DNA from 2 places in the Paenibacillus ilasis genome. Region 1 is predicted to be linked to the other one. Evidence: riboswitches for the same ligand, from Rfam matches in the RefSeq annotation. Region 1 holds a riboswitch; the other holds the start of a gene.
The links. Region 1 has a riboswitch for FMN ahead of ACETK5_RS25365 (DMT family transporter). Riboswitches for the same ligand answer to the same signal wherever they lie in the genome.

Region 1 (6,342 bases):
TCAGAATCAGCAGCGTCACAATTGTCGGGAGGATGCCCGGAATCGTGACAAACAGCGTTTGCTTCCAGCGGTTGGCCCCGTCAATCCTAGCCGCCTCGTACAGGGATTCATCAATCGTCGTTAAGGCGGCCAGATACAGAATCGCTCCCCAGCCCATGCCCTGCCAGATTTCCGAAGATATATAAATCGTCCGGAACCACTCGGCCCGCTGCATGAAATTGATTCGCTCTCCGTTAAAAAACTCCAGCAGCGAGTTAACGGAGCCATTGACCGACGTTAATTGCAGGATCATCCCGGCAACGATAACGATGGACAGAAAGTGCGGGAGATAAGAAGCCGTCTGGACGAATTTCTTGAATCGCTTGCTCTTCACCTCATTCAGCAGCAGTGCAAAGATGATGGGGACCGGGAACGTAAAGAGCAGGGATAACGCACCGAGCAGCAGGGTGTTCTTGAACACATTCCAGAACGCAGGGTCATGGATAAACATGTTGAAATAATGCACTCCTACCCATTTCTCCCCATAGATACTGCCTCCGGGCATAAATCGCCGGAAAGCAATCACATTGCCAATCATCGGTCCGTATTTAAAAATGAGCAGGTACATCACCGGTAATATCAATAGGGAATACAACTGCCAATCCTTCCGGACGAGGACAGCAACGGTTTTAAGTCTGGGTGGTTTCTTGGCCGCTTTCACGGCTGGCAAGGAATGATTTGCAACTTTTGGCTCCATCAACGTTATTCACTCCAATCCGTACGACCTCTTCTCACACCTCTTCATTCTTGGAATACGGCCGTGTTTCATGATCTACTTTCATTCAATAAACCCAGGAAATCGCTTTCATTTATTGTGGCTATAGGCAGGCTGTAACCGTTACGGCAGGGTAATGTCCCGCCTTCTATTAATCCCTCCTCCAATATTAAGCGCTTACAATGTTCGTTTAAAAAATAGACTCCCGTATCTTGAACGTTAGACTAACAAAGTGATCCAGCTGCTTCTCTCACCTATGTAGAGAGTCATATTTCACCATACTAGTATAACTAGTATGGTAGTTGGTTTTATTTTAATGGACGTTTTCCACAATTTCAATACATTTTTCTCTCATTTATAAAATTCCCATCCCAAGCCTCAAAAAAAAGCCGAGAGGGCATTCAGGCTTTGGCCCACTGCTCTCACGGCTTTCGGATTCCTTTCCTACTGAGGTATTTCATCATGCATAAAGGGCAGAAGTCTTCGCTTCTGCCCCTTGAGGTTTCCCCCTGCCACCTCTATATTTACTTCAGCTCTGTCACGTTGCCGTCAATGCTGATGCTTTTGATGTCCATATCTCCCAGAAAAACGAGGTTATTCTTGCTGTCCAAATTATACAGCCACTGAAACCCGCTCTTTGTCGTACTGGTCGAACTAACACGAAGCATCATTTCGGATCCGTCCGCAGCGATCACCTTAACCTCCGGCGTATATTCCGGTAGTTTATCCAGCTCACCGTCGGTACGCTTGCCTTCGATAGCCACACCGATGGAAGAAACACTAATGGTGCTGAGAGATAGTGCCTCCTCATTCTCATCGATCGCCAGATTCAGGCTTTGCTCTCTTTGCTTGCCAGGAGAAATGGTGAATTGAACATCCCATGGCCCTTCAACAGCTTGGGTGTCGTCCGCCGCTGTGATTTGATCGGCTGTGATCCGTGCTTTTAGCCCGTCGAGATCATTCGCCGCATCCATCTCAAATACGCCGACAAGCTTTTTGTTATCGTCAAGAAGCTGCTGTCCCACCATATAACTCACATCATGTTCCATTTTCAACTCAAGTCCGGGTATCGAAACACCCGCGGGGAATGGCGTACCATCCTCTTTCGTAAAGCTGACCACCAAATAACCGCTGTTGCCGACATAAACTCCTTCTTCAACATTCATGGTCACCCCGGATACAGTATCCGTTCCTTGTATAGGGGATCGTTCATCTTCCGCGATGGACGCGGATTGACCGAAGAACTGCTTCAAGCTATCCATATATTGGCTCGCAAAAGCCGTCGTGCTAAGTATCATGATCATCGCGGCAGCGATAACAATACTGGCTTTATATTTTTTCACTTTCCTGTTTTTGTACACCATAGGTTCCTCCTCTTGAATCTTGCTCATCGCATTGCTCTTGATTCGTTCCATATCGATCCTCTGCGTCAACTCGCGTTCCTCTTCCTCCGTAAGGAGGAGATCCTCCAGCTCCTGATTGTCGATATTGGCCATAATATCTACAATTCGCCGCTTCACTTGCATCCATCCCCTTTCGCTATCGATTTGAAGCTTCATTCCTATAGACACGGTCCATATAGAAAATCCTACGGGTTCTCGGTTTCATAATGAATGCGCAGTCTGTCCCTTGCCCGGCGGATTCGGGCGGTGACGGCTTTCTCCTGCATATTCAGCCTGCTTGCAATATCGCGGACTTTCTCCAAATAGAAGTACCTGCGGATGAAGATTTCACGATCCGGTTCGCCCATCCCCTGCACCATGCCGCTTATCGTTTCCTTCTCCTGACGGAGAATAGCCAATGCCTCCGCAGAGGGACAAAATACGGAATCATCCTCCAATTCGGATTCAATGACCCGCTGTCTTTTGCGCAAGGCATTCAAGGTATGATTACGCGCGGATATGGCCAGATAAGGCTTAAGACTATCTCCGCGCAGGATGATTTTGTGCCCGTCTGTCCACAGCTTAACGAGGACATCACCGGCTATTTCCTCCACATCGTAGGAATTAAACCGCCCGCCTGCCACCTTAGCGACCACCGCGGCTATGTAGCGTGAATAGCGGTCAACCAATGCTTCAAAACATCGCGGATCTTTCCTCGCAAGCCCATCCAGCAATGTTCGATCCTCCATGGATCCTCCCCCCCCTTAATAACCGTCTCCTCTGGTTGAACCAAGCCATAGATCAGGCGCTACTATATAAGACACCTATAATTTCGAAAACCCTACACATCTTTCGAAAAAATGATCCTTTCGCCAGGCAGGCCCATTGGAATAACTTTGTAACGACAAAAAAAACCGATCCAATTCGGATCGGCTTATCTGCAAGCACTAATGAAATTACTGTAATTGTGGAGAAGCCTCGGATTGCTGTCTGGATATGATAAACAGCACGATCCAGATCAGCAGGAATCCCAGAAGCTGAGGACCTGTCACGATTTGCTGGAATACAATCCAGTTGATGAGCACGCCAACCATAGGAAAACTCAATTCCGCAAGTGTTGCCACAGAGGCTTTGGTCGTGGTTAATCCTTTATAATAAACCAGCAGGCTCAGGAGACCGGGCAGCAATGCCTGGCCGATCAGGTTCAGCGATACCAAGGCAAATGCCCCGGTATTCCAGGCTGGCATATTCCATGTTGCCCCCTCGCTCCATGTAATGACGGTCAGGAGCGGCAGTGCCAGCACGAAACGCAGTGAGGTTACCGTCTCGTATTTCAGTTTGCCTACCATCAGGCGCCCCATGACGGTTGAACCGCCCCACAGCGCTGCTGCGCCTAAGGACAAGAGGCTGCCAACTTGAATAAACTCGTTCCAATGGCCAATCGGCAAGGTTAAACCGAAGGTCAGTAAATACGTGCCCGCCAAAGCGATGATGAGCAGAATCCCGAAATGGCGCGGAAGCTTCTCTTTCAGAAGCAAGCTGGCCAGAATGATGGCAAACAGCGGCTGCAGCTTCTGAAGCAGCAGGACGGCATTCAGATTGCCGCTCGACAGCCCCATCGTAAACAATACGGTAGCCAATGCCGAGCCGCCCCAGGATATAAACAGCAGCGCGCCGACATGATTCCAGCCAAGGCCTTTTAGTTCCTCGCGGTTCTTCCACAATACAGGGATTGCGATCAGAGAAATGATGATATGTTCCAGCAAAACGATCTGAGCCGAAGTCAGATTTTTAAGCAGAATGACCCGGAATAACGGGTCTACGCCCCACAGGGCGGCTCCCAATACGACGAGCCAAAACCCTCCTTTAAAACGTCGACTTGCCTGTGCGTCGGAACCAAAGGGTTTCACCTTGACTCCAGTATTCATATTACTCATCTTGCCCTCTCCTGTCTTGAATACGGAGGTCTTACTAGCAGAAAGCCCCCATCATCGACATATGTCGACGTTACGGGGGCTGATCAAATAAGCCTGCGCCCGAATGGAAAATTTCGCATCCACGGCAAACTCATCTTTGATCTTCTCCCATCCGGACTTTACCGTCGGCCTTGGATTTGCACCAAGTCAGTCGCTGCATACTTGTTCGTGCCAGCATGCAGCGAGTCGCGGGCTGAGTTTCGTTCACGCCGGAACGAACCATCACCGCCGGTTAGGAATTTCACCTTACCCCGAAGATCCATATTCATGTTTTATTTTTGTCATGCAATATTCTGATTGACCGATAATTCCTATAAGCTTAGTTGATGTATTGAAATTATAGCATGAATCCTTTCATGTAAATACATCTATTTTCAAAATAATTGAAATTAGACTGGAATACAATGAAAAATCTCACGTTCAACCAAGACTTACTGAGAATTATACAGCAAGTATCAATTTGTTACCAGTATGTTTTTCTGCCATTTTCATTTTAGGTTATATCAAATACCTTGTAGTTAGAACGGGTACCGACCACCCCAGCTTGAAGGCAGAGCAGATCAAGGGCGTCCTTGGTGTTAAGGCCCATTCCTCCGCCTGCCCGAGGCAACGACAACGATAGGTTTGATGAACTGGCGGCGGATTCACTCTCGTACTGCTTCGTCTCGCTTAATAACATTTTGCTTCCATCCGGCCGAACCATATACTGACGCAAATAACCGCCTTCCCTTACGGTTATCAGCTTTCCCTTGCCCTCTTCTTCCTTCGTGCTCTTCTGGAGCAGCTGTTCAAATCCTCCTTGGGCTGATTCAGCGTTCAACCGTTTTACAGGACTCCAGTATGTATATGCAGACTCAATGCGCATGAACTCACATCCTTCTCAATCGTTATTCTATCACTTACAGATATTATCGGGTACCAGAGCACTTCGCTTTAATCGCTCGCCATTTACATTGGTATAAAAAACGCCCTTAAGGTTTTAGCAACCTTAAGGACGGTCTTTTACTTCTAATGGATTCCTGTTTCGCTTAGTTCATAAACTTCAATGCAGCCAAAGTACGTTTCAGAACAAGTGCCGCTTGGGCGCGGGTAACCGAATCGAGTGCTCCGAAATGACCATGATCATCGCCCTGCACGATGCCTTGCTCCGTAAGACTGGCTACATGGGGAGCCGCCCAGGCAGGGATGGATGACTGATCCTTGAATCCGGTAGCGGCATTTGCACCCTGATTCGGCAGGTCTGTCGGACTTACCGCATCCATAGCACGGGTGATCATCACAGCCATTTCTGCCCGCGTCATGCCAGCATTTGGCGAGAAGTCACCGCCGGTGCCACCCTCGACCAAGCCGTAACGCGACGCTGCGCCGATCTCGCCGGCGTACGCGGCGTCATCCTGGACATCCTTGAATGATCCGCTCTCGATGATTGGACTAAGTCCCATTGCGCGGACCAGCATAGCCGTAAACTCGGCGCGTGTGATCACCTTGCCCGGTGCATACGAGTTAGCGTTGACTCCGTTCACGAGCAGCTTGGAGGAAATGGATTCAATTTCCGCTTTCGCCCAGTGGCCGTTCAGATCCGTAAAGGTTTTCTTGTACTGCAGGAGTGCATAAATGGCGTTTCCGGCATGCTTCACTTCGATGGCCGGTTTACCGTTCCATGTCGTCGCGGCAGCCGGTACAAATCGGAAGGTTCCCGCTTCTGCGTCATAGATTACAGCAGTGACCAAATTCGGAGCTTTCCCTGCCGGCAGCGGCAGGATACGGCTGATGACACGCTTCCCGAAATCCTTCAGTTCTTGCTCTGCGCCTGGTGCTCCAACCGCTACGCCAAACTGAAGCGCTCCATTCGCTGCCATCGAGGCACCCATGGAAGCTGCCTTGCTTGTCATAGCATCCACCACCCTGCTGCCAACCGGGGTCATGGATATTTTCACTTGGATGCTGCCGGAGCCCTGCGCCGGCTCCAAAGCCTCATCCAAATGTAGAGCCGTTATCGGAAGACGGAAGGAACCAAGTGCAGTCTCCAGCACCAGGGTCGCATTCGAATTCCGCTCCATGGCCTGCTTCAGACCTGCTGCCGAAAGGGATAGCTCCGCGGCACGGTTCAACTCCGGAGCCCGAATAATCAGTTCCTGCTGCCCGTTCGCAGACAATCCGGCAACTGCCTTCTGCCATGCCTCTTCCTTCACCGTAATGTGGTCCACAGCTCCGCTTGCAGCGCCTATCA
Region 2 (6,342 bases), on a different contig from region 1:
GATGACCCGCTATATTCCCCATGTCCAAGTGGAGCGGGATACAAGACTCAGCAAAGTGATTAACGAAGTGCTCTCCGGGATATGTGCGCTGTTTATTGAGGATGCACATTCCGCCATCTTGTTGGATACCCGTAAATATCCTGTGCGCGGGCTCGAAGAGCCTGCGGTGGAACGCGTCGTTCGCGGCGCAAGGGATGGTTTTACGGAGACACTCGTTACCAACGTGAACCTGGTGCGAAGACGGGTTCGTGATCCGGGACTGCACGTCGAGGTCATGAAGGTCGGAAGGCGGACGAGAACGGATGTGTGCCTGCTTTTCATTGATGACATCGTGGACCGAACTCAGGTTGAGGCGATTCGCAGGAAAATACAGGAAGTGGATTTAGAGGGGCTTCCTATCGGAGATAAGCAGCTCGAAGAAGCGATTGTGAACAAAGGTTGGCACCCTTTTCCACTGGTCAGATATTCGGAACGGCCGGATGTAGTATCCTCGCATCTGCTCGAAGGCCGAATTGTTGTCATGGTAGATACTTCACCGAGCGTAATGATTATGCCAACCACGTTTTTGGATCTCTGTATGCATGCCGAGGAGAATCGCCAGACCCCGTTTATGGGGACTTATCTCCGCTGGATACGTTTTATAGGCATTTTTGCATCCATGTTCCTGCTCCCGCTGTGGATGCTGCTGGTTGTTCATCCTGAGCTGAAGCCGCCGGGTCTCGATATCATCGGTCCGCAGGAGAACGCTAAAATTCCGATTATCCTGCAGTTTATGATCGTTGAATTCGGTGTGGATTTGCTCCGTTTGGCTGCCGTGCATACGCCGACACCGCTAGCGTCGGCGATGGGGTTGATCGCTGCGATCTTGATCGGCGACATCGCGGTTAAGACCGGATTGTTTGTCAACGAGGTTGTCCTGTATATGGCGGTTGCGTCCATCGGGATGTACGCTACTCCGAGTTATGAGCTGGGACTTGCAAACCGGATGGTCAGGCTGCTCCTTCTGCTTGCAACAGCCCTGTTCGCGGTGAAGGGCTTTGTCATCGGGACGACGCTTCTGATTCTGCTCCTGACGACCCATCGTTCCTATAACTCGTCTTATTTGTGGCCGTTTATACCATTTAGTGCAAAAGCGATGGGTGAAATTTTATTCCGTAAACCGCTGCTCATGTCAAGAAGACGCCCGTCTATCAACAAAACGCGCGACAACACCAAAATGGGTCCTGAAATGAATCCGAGAGGCGAGCATTAACAATAACACAAATGTTGTGTTGAAAAATCCATTTTGATTACCTTCCGTTGTCTGCTATACTGTGAACAATTATTCGATTACCCTATTTTTGAATCAATGGATCGGAGGAATTGTAAGCATGTTTTTACACGGTACAAGCAAGATTAACGATCAGGGGCATTTGGAAATCGGCGGGTGTGACACATCCGATTTGAAAGCTCAATATGGAACACCTCTATATATTGTAGACGAGCAGTCGGTTCGTAATCGCTGCCGGGAATACATCGAGGCCTTCAAGGCATCAGGCTTGAAGTTCCAAGTCGCGTATGCAAGTAAAGCGTTTTGCGTGATGGCCATGTGCCAATTGGCTGACCAGGAAGGGATGTCGCTTGACGTCGTTTCCGACGGAGAGCTGTACACCGCACTTGAGGCCGGATTCCCGGCAGAACGGATTCATTTCCACGGAAATAATAAAACGCCGGAAGAGATTGAGATGGCGCTGGATGCGGAAATCGGCTGTTTTGTTGTCGATAACGTAGTTGAACTTCATATGCTGCAAGCGATTGCTGCCGAGAAGAACCGGAAGGTCAACATTTTGCTTCGCGTGACACCGGGTGTTGAGGCTCATACGCATGAGTATATCTCAACAGGCCAAACGGATTCGAAATTTGGCTTCGATATCGGCAACGGCTCAGCTTATGAAGCGGTGAAGCTTGCCGAAGCTCAAGCGAATATTCATCTGATGGGCATTCATTCCCATATCGGCTCCCAGATTTTTGAGGTGGAAGGCTTTCAGATGGCCGTTCAGCGCGTAGCTGAATTCGCGGCTTCCGTTAAAGAAGGCTTGGGGGTTGTATTCAAGGTTGTGAACCTGGGCGGTGGTTTCGGTATCCGTTACGTGGATGGAGATACGCCGCTTCAAGTATCCCAGTATGTAAAAGCGATCACGGATGCCGTGAAGACCCACTTTGCGGGCCTTGGTTCCGAACTTCCTGAAATATGGGTGGAACCGGGCCGGAGCATTGTTGGTGACGCAGGCACCACCCTTTACACGGTAGGCACAAGCAAGGATATTCCCGGAGTACGTAAATACGTTGCCGTAGACGGCGGAATGACGGATAACCCGCGTCCGGCGCTGTACGAGTCGAAATATGAAGCGTTGCTCGCAAACCGGGCTAATGAGAAGCCGGAAGAAACGGTATCCATTGCCGGCAAGTGCTGTGAGAGCGGAGATATGCTGATCTGGGACCTGGAGCTTCCGAAGGTAGCAACAGGCGATTTGCTGGCTGTATCCTGCACAGGCGCATACAACTATTCCATGGCTAGCAACTACAACCGGATCCGTAAACCTGCGGTCGTATTCGTGAAGGACGGACAGAGCAATCTGGTCGTACGCCGTGAGTCCCTTGCGGACATCGTCAGCCATGATGTCGTGCCGGCAAGTGTAACGAAAGAAACTGTAACGAGCTAAACGGATGTTTTACGCCTCTAATATCCAAGAGGGCCCGCCACTGCCTCCGGCAGCGGTCAGGGCTCTTTGGCTTGCCCAGGACTTGATATGGAATGTGTGAACGGGGGACAAGATCGCTTTGCTTCGGGGCTCAATTCATAGTAAACTATACAATGCATTGTAAAAAAATCGAGTGAAGCGTTCTAATAACGGAAGGAGATAACACATATGGCTAAAAAGGCGAAGATCACATTGGAGAACGGCAAAGAGGTTGTGCTTGACCTGTTTGAGAATGATGCACCGAACACGGTAGCTAATTTTGAGAAATTGGCAAACTCCGGTTTTTATAACGGTCTTGTGTTCCACCGCGTAATCCCTGGGTTCGTGGCGCAAGGCGGTTGCCCACAGGGAACGGGAACCGGCGGTCCTGGCTATACAATTAACTGCGAGATCAACCCTAACAAGCATGAGCGTGGAAGCTTGGCCATGGCGCATGCCGGCCGCAACACGGGCGGAAGCCAGTTCTATGTTTGCTACGAGCCGCAGCCGCATTTGGACGGACAGCATACGGTGTTCGGTAAAGTTGTAGAGGGCATGGAGTACGTGGATGCATTCAAAGGCCGCGACAAAATGGAAAAAGTAGAAGTATACGAAGCATAACAATCAGCTTCTGTTCAGGACAGGCTCACCCTTAAGGGTGAGCCTGTTTGATTATTCGGGGAGGGATTACGCAGGGGCAGGGAATAATTGGCGGAGCTCTTCCGGAACAGGCCTGCTCCTACGAGTAAGTACATCCATCGCCACACTGGTAACGGCAGCATCCGCGCAAAGCTCTCCCTCTTCGTTGTAAATCGTCTGAATCAGCACATAACTCGTACGACCGATAGATTTCGGTTCGGTCACGACGGTTAGCCTTTCGCCTTGGCCGCACTCCTTGCGGTAATTGATATTGATATTGACGGTAACGGTCTGGATCCCGAGCCGTTTCAACATATCATATTGAAGGTCTCCTGCTTCGTACCATTCCTCACGGCCCCACTCCAGATATTCCAGGTATTTGGCGTTATTTACATGTCCGTTGACGTCGATTTCCGTAGGACGGACGACAATGTCCAGCGAAGTTTTCATCGTTACGCGCTCCTTTTTTAACTTTATCTTGCTCCCGTGTTTGCCCAACTTAAACTGTTCTCCCTTGGAGGAGAATTCTCCTTCTACTTCCAATACACATATTGGTATTAAGTTATAAACTTTAAAAAAGTTAGTTGTTTTTTCTTGCAATTTTCAAAAGGTGGTGATAAGATTCTTCATAAGATCAAACAATTTCATATGTTTAATCCTTCGGGGCAGGGTGAAATTCCCTACCGGCGGTGATGAACGCAGTGATTGAGCTTTAGAAAGCAGATGGCTGCGTCTTAGTCCGTGACCCGGATATGCGTGTGCTGTTGCACACCGTATGCGGTGGACCTGGTGAAATTCCGGGACCGACAGTATAGTCTGGATGGGAGAAGGAGTGAAAGACACATAAGCAACATGTGCTATTTGTGTCTATGCGCACAACGTGATATGCGTTATGTGCAGGTTTTCACATGCGGTTCAAGCCTGTACTTGCGATGATTTGATGTCGCCGGTAACGGATTTGAGTTGTTTGTTATAAGCAAAACCTGCATTCATGACGGTTATTTAGCGTGTCGATTATTAACTTCCATCAAGCTCTGTTAAGGATTCCCCCGAATCTTTGGCAGGGCTTTTTTATGTGAACGTTGGGAAAGGAGCATGTTTAGCATGGATATCGTCAACGATGAATTCTATATGTCACTTGCGCTGGACCTTGCTGAACGTGCTCAGGGTCAAACCGGGATTAATCCGGTTGTCGGCTGTGTGATAGTTAAGGATGGCGCGCTTGCAGGGGTAGGAACGCATTTGGAGCGTGGAACACCGCATGCTGAGGTTCATGCCCTGAATATGGCTGGCAGCAAAGCGGCGGGCAGTACGGTGTACGTGACACTGGAACCCTGCAGTCACTACGGTACAACGCCGCCTTGCAGCGAGAGGCTGATTGCCGAGGGTGTTCAGCGAGTGGTTGTTGCTTGCGAGGACCCCAATCCTCTGGTTGCGGGCAAAGGGATTCAAATGCTGCGTGCAGCGGGAATCCGGGTTGAGACCGGTGTCCTTAAGGAGCGTGCTCTTCGCTTGAACGAAACCTTCATTAAGTTCATTACGACAGGTCAGCCCTTCGTAACGTTAAAAACAGCCAGCACGCTGGACGGCAAAATCGCTTCGAAAACCGGCGATAGCAAGTGGATATCCAATGAAGAATCAAGAGCACTTGTGCATACGCTGCGTCATCGCCATCAAGGCATCATGGTAGGCGTGTCTACAGTTATCGCCGATAATCCGAGTCTGACGACGAGACTTGGCGTGGACGGGCTGGATCCGGTTAGGATCATTGTGGACTCCAGCTTGCGAATCCCGCTCGACAGCCATGTCGTGACAGACGGATTGGCGCCGACGTGGATCTTGACGACGGAGCAGGCGGATGAGACGAAGCGGACCGGGCTGGAAGAGCTGGGAGCCCAGGTTATCCCCTGCGGGCCAGGACCGCGTGTGGATCTGAAGGCTGCGATGGCGAAGCTGGGACAGATGGGGATTGCCTCCATTTTGCTGGAAGGTGGCGGCACGCTGAATGGCTCGATGCTGGAACAGAAGCTGGTGGATCGGCTCATCCAGTTTATCGCCCCTAAGATTATCGGAGGGTATGATGCGCCTGGAAATTACATGTTCAGCGGATACGAACAGATGGGTCAAGCGATTATGCTGACAGGACTTGAGACGGAAAGACTGGGCGACAATATTTACGTCACCGGGATTCCGGTCTGGAAATAAGGCGAAAGAAAGGAGGGAAGCCTGTGTTTACTGGATTGGTTGAGGAGATCGGCGAGATGAGGCGTATCGGACGGAAAGGCGAAGCCATGCTGCTCAGTATTTCCGCTAGCCGGATCATGGATGATTTAAAGCTGGGGGACAGCGTATCCGTTAACGGCGTCTGTTTGACAGCTACATCCATTGACAAAGGTATATTTACGGTAGACGTGATGCCGGAAACCTATAGAAATACCAATCTTAAGGAGCTGCAGCCAGGCGGAAAGGTAAATCTGGAACGGGCGATGGCGGCCGGAGGTAGATTTGGAGGCCATATCGTTCAGGGGCATGTGGATGGCGTCGGCGTCATACGGAGCGTACAGGCAGATCAGAATGCCGTGGTATACGAGATCGCACCTGCGAATGGGGACGTATTCAAATATATCATTCCGAAAGGCTCCGTCACACTGGATGGAATCAGCTTGACCGTTGTCAAAACAACAGATTCCTCCTTTACGGTATCCATCATCCCCCACACGCTGGCGGAGACGGTGCTGGCTTATAAAAAAGCAGGCGATACGATTAATATCGAATGCGACATTTTAGGGAAATATGTAGATCACCTGCTGCATTACGGCTCACAAGGAGCAGGGAATCAAGGCGGGACAAAACCGGGAATCAGCAGGGATTATCTTGCGGAGCATGGATTTGCCTAAACCAGGTGCTTTATATGGTCTCCATGAGAAGAAGGAGGAGTAGCGATGGATGAGCGCTTTTCATTTCATACAATCGAAGAGGCGTT

Region 2: another riboswitch for FMN. It lies ahead of ribD (bifunctional diaminohydroxyphosphoribosylaminopyrimidine deaminase/5-amino-6-(5-phosphoribosylamino)uracil reductase RibD); the one in region 1 lies ahead of ACETK5_RS25365 (DMT family transporter).

Annotation. Positions count from the first base shown of each region.
Region 1 covers NZ_JBHDJG010000003.1:239,551-245,892, forward strand. Annotated here, with positions in the region: gene ACETK5_RS25350 (ABC transporter permease) at 1-736, opposite strand, end outside; gene ACETK5_RS25355 (hypothetical protein) at 1,279-2,313, opposite strand; gene ACETK5_RS25360 (sigma-70 family RNA polymerase sigma factor) at 2,343-2,885, opposite strand; gene ACETK5_RS25365 (DMT family transporter) at 3,093-4,073, opposite strand; FMN riboswitch at 4,209-4,375, opposite strand; gene ACETK5_RS25370 (hypothetical protein) at 4,606-4,977, opposite strand; gene ACETK5_RS25375 (choice-of-anchor I family protein) at 5,141-6,342, opposite strand, start outside.
Region 2 covers NZ_JBHDJG010000001.1:3,787,072-3,793,413, reverse strand. Annotated here, with positions in the region: gene ACETK5_RS17120 (spore germination protein) at 1-1,252, shown strand, start outside; gene lysA (diaminopimelate decarboxylase) at 1,371-2,702, shown strand; gene ACETK5_RS17110 (peptidylprolyl isomerase) at 2,910-3,341, shown strand; gene ACETK5_RS17105 (acyl-CoA thioesterase) at 3,408-3,809, opposite strand; FMN riboswitch at 4,012-4,195, shown strand; gene ribD (bifunctional diaminohydroxyphosphoribosylaminopyrimidine deaminase/5-amino-6-(5-phosphoribosylamino)uracil reductase RibD) at 4,464-5,564, shown strand; gene ribE (riboflavin synthase) at 5,588-6,256, shown strand; gene ACETK5_RS17090 (bifunctional 3,4-dihydroxy-2-butanone-4-phosphate synthase/GTP cyclohydrolase II) at 6,302-6,342, shown strand, end outside.